Regions from separate parts of the Bacillus thuringiensis genome, predicted to be linked through region 3. Evidence: riboswitches for the same ligand, from Rfam matches in the RefSeq annotation. Region 3 holds a riboswitch; each other region holds the start of a gene.

Region 1 (3,215 bases), 2.0 Mb from region 3:
TGCAAAACTATTGCAAAATAGTTAAAAAACGAATATTATATATAACTGTTGTGAAAATTATTCGTAAACAGAAAGGATGTTTATATGTTTAACCTTTCAAAACATAAAACTTCTATTAAAACTGAAATTATGGCAGGTATTATTACCTTCTTAACAATGGCATATATCATTGTCGTAAACCCTGTTATCCTTGGGGATGCAGGTGTTCCATTTGAACAAGCATTTACAGCAACAATTATTGCTGCTGTTGTCGGAACATTATTTATGGCAATCTTTACAAACTTACCAATCGCAATCGCGCCAGGTATGGGATTAAATGCTTACTTCTCTTACTCTGTTGTAAAAGCGCATGAAGGCATGACTTTCGCAATTGCATTCTCTGCTGTATTCGTAGCAGGTATGATTTTAATTTTGCTATCATTTACATCTTTCCGTACAAAATTAATGGAAGCAATTCCTGAAAACTTAAAACATGCAATTACTGCTGGTATCGGTCTTTTCATCGCCTTTATCGGTTTACGTTTAACAGGTATCGTTACAAAAAATGATGCAAACTTAGTTGGACTTGGTGATCTTCACTCTGCTCCAGTTCTACTAGCATTGGCTGGGCTTGGAATTACTATTGTTCTTATGTCTTTAAATGTAAATGGCGCACTATTTATCGGTATGCTATTAACTGGTATTATCGCTTTCTTCACAGGACAATTAACATTCTCAAACGGTGTTACATCAATGCCTGGATTACCAGAAGGAATTATCGTTTCAAATCCAATTACTGCTGTATCTGACGTAATTAACTACGGATTATACGGCGTTGTATTCTCATTCTTCCTTGTTACATTATTTGATACAACAGGTACATTACTTGGGGTAGCTCAACAAGGTGGATTTATGAAAGACGGAAAACTTCCAAAAGCTGGACGAGCTCTTCTATCTGACTCATTCTCAGCAACAATCGGTTCTATGTTCGGAACAACACCATCAACAGCTTACATTGAATCATCTGCTGGTGTTGCAGCTGGTGGTCGTACTGGTTTAACAACTGTTACAGTAGCTGTTCTATTCGCACTAGCAGCATTCTTCGGACCATTAGTAAGTGCCGTTTCTGGTGTATCAGCTATTACTGCACCATCATTAATTATTGTTGGTAGTCTTATGATGGGTTCAGTTCGCCACATCGATTGGGACTCATTTGATGAAGCATTCCCAGCATTCTTAGTAATCTTAAGCATGCCGCTTACATCAAGTATCGCAACAGGTATCGCACTTGGATTTATTTCATACCCACTTATGAAAGTGGCAAAAGGTAAATTCCGTGCTGTTCACCCACTTGTGTATGTATTTGGAATTTTGTTTGCTTATCAATTGATATTCTTACCACATTAAAATCCCTCTTCCTGAGGGATTTTTTTATAAATACTGTTTGACAACACCATTCGTTTGTGGAATAATTCAAAATAGTTAAATATTCGATGTCTTATCAAGAGCAGGTGGAGGGATGAGCCCTACGAAGCCCGGCAACCGACCCATTTATGGGCACGGTGCTAATTCTTACAACACATTGTGTTGAAAGATAAGAGTAATATGATAAGGCGTCTTTTCTATATGAAAAGGCGTTTTTTATTTTCACTCCCTCCTCTCTCTTTTTAGTTTAGGAGGGATTTTTTTATGAAAAAATTATGTTCCATCGTACTTATTTTTCTCTTATTTACATTAGCAGCTTGTACAAATGAACAAGATGCTATCTCTTCACAAAAGCAACAAACTGTGAGAAAGGCGACTACAACGGTAGAAAATCAATTACAAACAGAAATTCCAAGCCAAATAAAGAAGCCATTAAAAATCGCATTAATTATGCAAATGTCCATCGGAACTTTTTCCTCTCAATATATTGAGGGTGTCAAAAAACAAGTTGAGCTATTTGGCGGCAGTGTACAAGTCTACAATTCTGATAACGATTTAGCAAAAATGGCTGCAAATTTAGATACTGCTATTAATTCAAAAGTGGATGGTATTTTAATTGATCATGGCCGTTCTGAAGCACTAAAACCTGGAGTAGAAAAAGCGTTACAAGCGAACATTCCCGTAGTTGCGTTCGATAACGATCTACGCTTGCCAGGTGTGACAATTATTGATCAAGATGACTATAGTCTTGCATGGAAATCATTAAAAACGTTAGCGGAAGATTTGAATGGACAAGGAAATATCGCAGTTGTATGGGTCGGCGGATTTGCTCCAATGGAACGTCGCAATGTTATCATTGATACTTTTTATAAACGGTATCCAAATATAGAAGAAGTCGCAAGATTCGGTACTGCTAGTAATAACACGCCACTCGATACACAAACACAAGTAGAAGCTTTACTAAAGAAATATCCGAAAAAAGGCGATTTACAAGCTATTTTCGCTTCGTGGGATGAGTTTGCTAAAGGGACTGTTAAAGCACTTGAACAAGCTGGTCGTACAGATATAAAAGTATATAGCATTGACTTAAGTAATGAGGATTTACAACTCATGCAAAAAGAAAACTCACCTTGGACTGCTACAGCTGCAACTGATCCAGCTGAAGTAGGTAAGGTTCAAGTACGATTTTTATACAAAAAAATTGCTGGTGAACAAACGCCAGATATTTATTCACTAGAACCTTATTTAGTAAAGAAAAATAGTTTACCAAAAGAAAATATAACAATGGATCAGTTATCAAAATATATAAACGGTTGGGGAGACTCAAAAGATGCATATTCCCCTTGGATGAAAAAATTAGAGAAGGAGAAAAAATGATGACGTTCTCTCTTCAAAACATTACACATTCTTATCATGTCGCTACACCTGTTCTAGAAGATGTTTCTATTCATATTCAAAAAGGAAAAGTACACGCTTTACTAGGCATGAACGGTGCGGGAAAAAGTACTTTACTAAAAATAGCAACTGGTGAAATTCAACCAGTTTTTGGCGATATAAAAATTGATACTCAGTCTGTTTCCTTTACTTCACCGCGCGATGCAAAAAAGCATGGCATTTCTTTCGTAACACAAGAAGTAGATCACGGACTTATTCACGGATTATCTGTATTAGAAAATGTACTAATCGATCATTTAGCAATGCAAAATAAAGTACTATTTTCAAAGTCCAAATTAGTCGCACTCGCTAAACAACATTTGCAAACTGTACAGGTAAATTTAAATGTTTCGGAAGATGTTTCAAACTGTTCATTA
Region 2 (3,215 bases), 480 kb from region 3:
TCAGGTACACCTGGTACGTGAAGTGGAACTTCAAGACCGAAGATGTCATGTTTAGCTGTTTCAGTTTTTGCAAGTTCGCCGCTTAATGCTGCTTGAATCATTGCACGAGTATAACCTAAGTTCATACGTTTACCAACGCCATATTCGCCGCCAGTCCAGCCAGTGTTTACTAGGAATACTTTCGCATCGTGTTTCTCGATTTTTTCACCAAGCATTTCAGCGTAGCGAGATGCATCAAGTGGTAAGAATGGTGAACCGAAGCAAGTTGAGAATGTAGCTTGCGGAGATGTAACGCCGCGCTCTGTTCCTGCTAGTTTACTAGTGTAACCACTTAAGAAATGATACATAGCTTGCTCTTTTGATAACTTACTGATTGGAGGCAATACGCCAGATGCATCAGCAGTTAAGAAAATAATTGTATTTGGGTGTCCAGCAACACTTGGCAGTACGATATTGTCGATCGCATGCATAGGGTATGCAGCACGAGTATTTTCTGTTAAAGTAGTATCGTTGTAGTCCGCGATACGCGTTTGTTCATTAATGATAACGTTTTCTAAAACAGATCCAAATTTGATTGCATCGAAAATTTGTGGTTCTTTCTCGTGAGAAAGGTTTACACATTTTGCATAGCAACCGCCTTCAATATTGAATACACCGTTATCAGACCAACCGTGTTCATCATCACCGATTAATTTACGGTTCGGATCAGCAGATAAAGTTGTTTTACCTGTTCCAGATAAACCGAAGAATAGTGCTACGTCACCTTCTTCACCTACGTTTGCAGAGCAATGCATAGAAAGAATATCTTGTTCAGGTAGTAAGAAGTTCATAATAGAGAAGATTGATTTTTTCATTTCTCCAGCGTATTCTGTACCACCAATTAGTACAATACGTTTTTCGAATGAAACCATAATGAATGCTTCAGAGTTTGTACCGTCAACAGCTGGATCAGCTTTGAAGTTCGGTGCAGAAACAATTGTGAACCCTGACTCATGAGTTGTTAATTCTTCTTCAGTTGGACGAATGAATAATTGATGTACAAATAAATTGTGCCATGCATATTCATTAATAACTTGAATTGGTAGGCGGTAATTGCGGTCAGCGCCTGCAAATCCTTTGAAGACGAATAACTCTTCTTTTTCTTTTAAGTATTCTAAAACTTTAGTATATAATTTATTAAAATGTTCTTCAGAAATCGGTTGGTTCACAGCTCCCCAAGCAATTTTGTCAGCAACCGATGCTTCTTTCACAATAAATTTATCTTTAGGAGAACGTCCTGTATATTTTCCTGTTGAAGCAGAAACGGCACCAGTAGAAGTTAATTTCCCTTCATTTCGCATTAATACTTTTTCCACTAATTGCGGAACACTTAGTTGAATCTGTGCATTGCTTCCGTTCAATAATTCGTGTAAACCAATTTGGACATTCACAGTACTCATATTTATATACCATCCTTTTCATTTAATGAAATATTTCTCGTAATCCCCAACAAGAGTATAACACAATTATATAAATAATGTATACTATTTATTTCTTTTTGTTTGTGTGAATGCATTATTTCCCTATTAATATTTCATTTCAGGCGTATTGAGAAAAACTTTCAGGAAAATGTGAATATTAATTGACAAATGAATATCATTTCTTTAGTATAGGTTGGGACGGATACTCTCTTATCCCGAGCTGGCGGAGGGACAGGCCCGATGAAGCCCAGCAACCTCACTTGTATTGATAAATACAGGTGAATAGGTGCTAAAACCTGTGCGAGGCTACAGGTCTCGAACGATAAGAGCGAAGGGCAAAAAGCAGTATGCAAGTAGCAAATTAAACCTTTCCTCTATGTAAAGTAGGAAAGGTTTTTCTGTATGCTTGTGTGGGAGAATAAATGTATGTCGCAGTTTGTGGCAAATTAAGGATGAGTTCCGTACAATATATACAATTACTGTAGGGAGGTTTACCACATGACAAAAAAACGTCATCTGTTCACATCTGAGTCTGTAACTGAAGGACATCCAGATAAAATTTGTGACCAAATTTCTGATTCAATTTTAGATGCGATCTTATCAAAAGACGCAAATGCACGTGTAGCTTGTGAAACAACTGTAACAACTGGTTTAGTATTGGTAGCGGGGGAAATTACGACTTCTACTTACGTAGATATTCCGAAAATCGTTCGTGAAACAATTCAAGGCATTGGTTACACACGCGCAAAATACGGATTCGATGCAGAAACTTGTGCTGTTTTAACATCTATCGATGAGCAGTCTGCTGACATCGCTATGGGTGTTGACCAAGCGCTAGAAGCACGCGAAGGTCAAATGACTGACGCTGAGATTGAGGCAATTGGTGCAGGAGACCAAGGTTTAATGTTTGGTTTTGCATGTAATGAAACACAAGAATTAATGCCACTTCCAATCTCGCTTGCTCACAAATTAGCTCGCCGTTTAACTGAAGTACGTAAAGATGATACATTATCATACTTACGTCCAGATGGAAAAACGCAAGTTACAGTTGAGTATGATGAAAATGGTAAACCAGTACGTGTTGATACTATCGTAATTTCTACACAACATCATCCAGATGTTACATGGGAAGAAATCGATCGCGACTTAAAAGAGCACGTAATTAAAGCTGTAGTACCAGCAGAATTAATGGATGGAGAAACGAAATTCTTCATTAATCCAACTGGCCGCTTCGTAATTGGTGGACCACAAGGTGATGCTGGTTTAACAGGACGTAAAATCATCGTTGATACTTACGGTGGATACGCTCGCCACGGTGGCGGTGCATTCTCTGGTAAAGATGCAACAAAAGTTGACCGTTCTGCAGCATATGCAGCTCGTTATGTTGCGAAAAACATCGTAGCAGCTGGTCTTGCTGACAAAGCAGAAGTACAACTTGCATACGCAATCGGTGTAGCACAACCAGTATCAATTTCAGTTGATACATTCGGCACAGGTAAAGTATCTGAAGACGTACTAGTAGAACTAGTTCGTAACAACTTCGATCTTCGCCCAGCTGGTATTATTAAAATGCTAGACTTACGTCGCCCAATTTACAAACAAACAGCAGCTTACGGCCACTTCGGACGTACTGATGTAGATCTTTCATGGGAACGTACAGACAAAGCTGCAGCTTTAAAAGAGCAAGCTGGTCTATAATATATGAAAAAAAGCTTTGCGCGGTGAGCGCAAAGCTTTTTTTATTTCGTTTTACTT
Region 3 (3,215 bases):
TTTTAGACCGCGAAGTACGAGAGAACAATCGTGAGGCCCTAAAATAGCACCGAATGCATTTTGTAAAAATCCAAGCTTTTGAGCGAGTTCTGCATCTTTTACGACTGCTAATCCGGCAGTAACATCACTATGACCAGCAATAAATTTTGTAGCACTATGAAGAACGACATCAGCTCCAAGTTCAAGTGGTTTTTGGAATAGTGGTGTCAAAAATGTATTATCAACAAAAGTAAGAGCGCCAATAGATTTTGCGAGTTTAGAAACCTCGCGAATATCTGTCACTTTTAAAAGTGGGTTAGAAGGTGTTTCTACATAAAAGAGCTTTGTATTTGGTTTAATGTTTTGTTTTATTTCTTCTAAATTGGTCATATCAACAAATGTATGTGAAACACCGTAACGGGAGAGTACTTCAGTTATCACTCGGTAAGTGCCTCCATATACATCTTCTGAAATGAGAACGTGATCCCCTTGTGAAAGAAGAAGAAATGCAGTGGAAATCGCTGCAATGCCTGATGCAAAGGCGAACCCCTTTGTTCCGCCCTCTAATAAAGCGATGATATCTTCAAGAGCTTCACGAGTTGGATTTCCTGACCTGCTATAGTCATATTTTCCGAACGTATCTACATCAAACTGGTGAAAAGTTGATGTGTTATAAATAGGAACGTTCACAGCGCCTGTTTGTGAGTCATGTTTATATTGGTTGTGTAGTAAGAGTGTATCTATAGAATAACTCATATTCTTACACCTTCTTTTACGAGTTTAATGGCTTGCTTTAAGTCTTGAATTAAATCGTTACTATTTTCAATGCCAACGGAGAATCGAAGAAGACGATTACATACACCGTTTGCTGTTCTAATTTCTTCAGGAATATCAGCATGTGTCTGCGTTGCTGGATAAGTCATTAAACTTTCTACACCACCGAGACTTTCGGCAAATGTAATTAAGGATAAAGATTGTAAGAATGGATTGATCCAAGCTTCATCTTTAAGGCGGAATGAAATCATGCCGCCTCTTCCTGGATAAAATACATCTGTCACCCCGTCTTCATCATTTAAATACGCAACAACTGCTTTCGCATTTTCTTCATGTTGTCTCATGCGAAGCGCTAACGTTTTCATACCGCGAATTAATAACCATGAGTCAAATGGGCTTAAGACCGCACCTGATGCATTATGATAATGGGCGATTTCCTCACAAAGTTCCTTTCCTTTTGCAACGACAAGTCCGCTTAGTACATCGTTATGCCCCCCTAAATATTTCGTTGCGCTATGAAGTACAATGTCGGCACCTTCTGTTAATGGTTGCTGTATATAAGGTGTGTAGAATGTGTTGTCTACAATAAGAAGTAGTCCGTGCCTTTTCGCTACAGTTGCGACAGCAGCAATATCAGTAACTTGCATTAATGGATTAGTTGGAGTTTCTATGAAAATAGCCTTCGTTTCAGTTGTGATAGCTTGCTCAATTTGTTTAATAGACTGTGTATTTACGTATCTACATCGAACATTCCACTTTTTTTCATGTTCAGAAAATAATCGATACGTTCCCCCGTATAGATCTTCAGATACAATAAGTTCGTCTCCAGAGCGGAATAGAGAAAGGACGAGGAGAACAGCTGCCATCCCTGAACTACAGGCATAACCTTGTTCGCCATATTCTAAGTCTGCGATCGCCTGTTCTAAAAGATCGCGAGTTGGATTGCCAGTTCGTGAATAGTCAAAGCCAGTAGATTTACCAATTCCTTCGTGACGATAAGCGGTTGAGAAATAAACTGGTGGATTAACCGTTCCTGTTGTAGTTTCACTGCGATTGCCGATTTGTGCTAGCTTTGTTTCGATTGTTGACATGTGAAAATTCCTCCTTTTTAAATTGAAACATTAACTGAATATAAAATAAAAAAAGCCTTCTAAGAAGAAGGCTTTCGGTTTGAATAGAGTCTTCTTCTCATCTGTCAAATCTTTCACAATTTGCTGGAATTAGCACCTTATTAACAAAATGTTAATGGTTGCTGAGGCGTCACAGGGCCAGTCCCTCTACCTCTCTAGATAAGAATGTTCGTATGAAATTTTTATTATGTTTTTAACTTTACAACAAAAGATAATTGAATTGCAACTCTATTTTAAATAATTTTTATTTTTCCGCAAGTGTCATTGACTTTTACTTTTGTGCATGCTAAATTTATTAAAAAATTAACAAACATTGTTAAAAGGGGAACGCATTTCCTTTTAGCTACATAAATAAAATAATAAAGACAACTCTTATTGAGAGCGGTGGAGGGAAAGGCCCTGTGAAACCCGGCAACCTTCAAACGAAATGTTTGAAACGGTGCTAATACCTGCAAAACGAATGTTTTGCATAATAAGAGGAGGAACGATTATGTCCCCCTCTTCAAAGTGAAGAGGGGGTTTTTATATTGATAGAAATGAGGGAGATTCGTGAAGTTACTAGATTTATTATCAAAAGGAATTGTAATAGGTGATGGTGCGGTTGGGACGTTATTGCATTCACATGGTTTGCAAAGTAGCTTTGAAGAATTGAATGTATCTGATCCAGACTTAATTATATCGATTCATAAACAATATGTAGCTGCTGGAGCAGATGTAATTCAAACGAATACGTATGGAGCAAATGAGGCGAAATTACGTATGTATGGCTTAGAAAATCAAGTTACAGAAATTAATAGAGCGGCAGTAAAGCTGGCGAAAGCATCTGTTACGGACAGAAATGCAATTTTAGGAACAATTGGTGGTATGAAACATATCGGAGCCGTTACAACGACTGATATGGAAAGGGAGTTTATGCTACTTGAACAGGCAGGGGCTTTACTAGAAGAACAAGTTGATGGATTACTATTAGAAACCTTTTACGATGAATTTGAATTACTGCATGCCGTTAAAGTATTGCGTAAGCAAACGAACATTCCAATTGTTGCTCAATTAGCGTTACATGAAGCAGGTACGACTCAAAATGGAAATGATGTCAATGAAATATTAAAGCAACTTATAGATTACGGTGCAAATGTTGTTGGATTGAATTGTCAACTAGGGCCGCTTCATATGACGGAGGCTTTCAAAATGATATCGATTCCGCAAAATGGCTATTTATCAGCATACCCAAATGCAGGTCTCCCGAATTATGTGGAGGGACGTTACGTATATGAGGGAAGCCCAGCTTATTTTGAGGCGATGACACCGAGATTTATTGAGCAAGGTATTCGG

What was found. A riboswitch is a leader RNA that binds a small molecule or an ion and turns the genes downstream of it on or off. The one in region 3 is predicted to bind S-adenosylmethionine.
Region 1: another riboswitch for S-adenosylmethionine. It lies ahead of AC241_RS04035 (sugar ABC transporter substrate-binding protein); the one in region 3 lies ahead of metI (cystathionine gamma-synthase/O-acetylhomoserine thiolyase).
Region 2: another riboswitch for S-adenosylmethionine. It lies ahead of metK (methionine adenosyltransferase); the one in region 3 lies ahead of metI (cystathionine gamma-synthase/O-acetylhomoserine thiolyase).

What each region holds. Positions count from the first base shown of each region.
Region 1 covers NZ_CP012099.1:777,288-780,502, reverse strand. The annotation lists gene AC241_RS04040 (NCS2 family permease) at 85-1,386, shown strand; SAM riboswitch class I at 1,475-1,580, shown strand; gene AC241_RS04035 (sugar ABC transporter substrate-binding protein) at 1,669-2,781, shown strand; gene AC241_RS04030 (sugar ABC transporter ATP-binding protein) at 2,778-3,215, shown strand, end outside.
Region 2 covers NZ_CP012099.1:4,570,632-4,573,846, reverse strand. The annotation lists gene pckA (phosphoenolpyruvate carboxykinase (ATP)) at 1-1,439, opposite strand, end outside; SAM riboswitch class I at 1,668-1,789, shown strand; gene metK (methionine adenosyltransferase) at 1,959-3,158, shown strand.
Region 3 covers NZ_CP012099.1:4,094,788-4,098,002, reverse strand. The annotation lists gene metC (cystathionine beta-lyase) at 1-735, opposite strand, end outside; gene metI (cystathionine gamma-synthase/O-acetylhomoserine thiolyase) at 732-1,844, opposite strand; SAM riboswitch class I at 1,939-2,049, opposite strand; SAM riboswitch class I at 2,253-2,362, shown strand; gene AC241_RS21105 (bifunctional homocysteine S-methyltransferase/methylenetetrahydrofolate reductase) at 2,433-3,215, shown strand, end outside.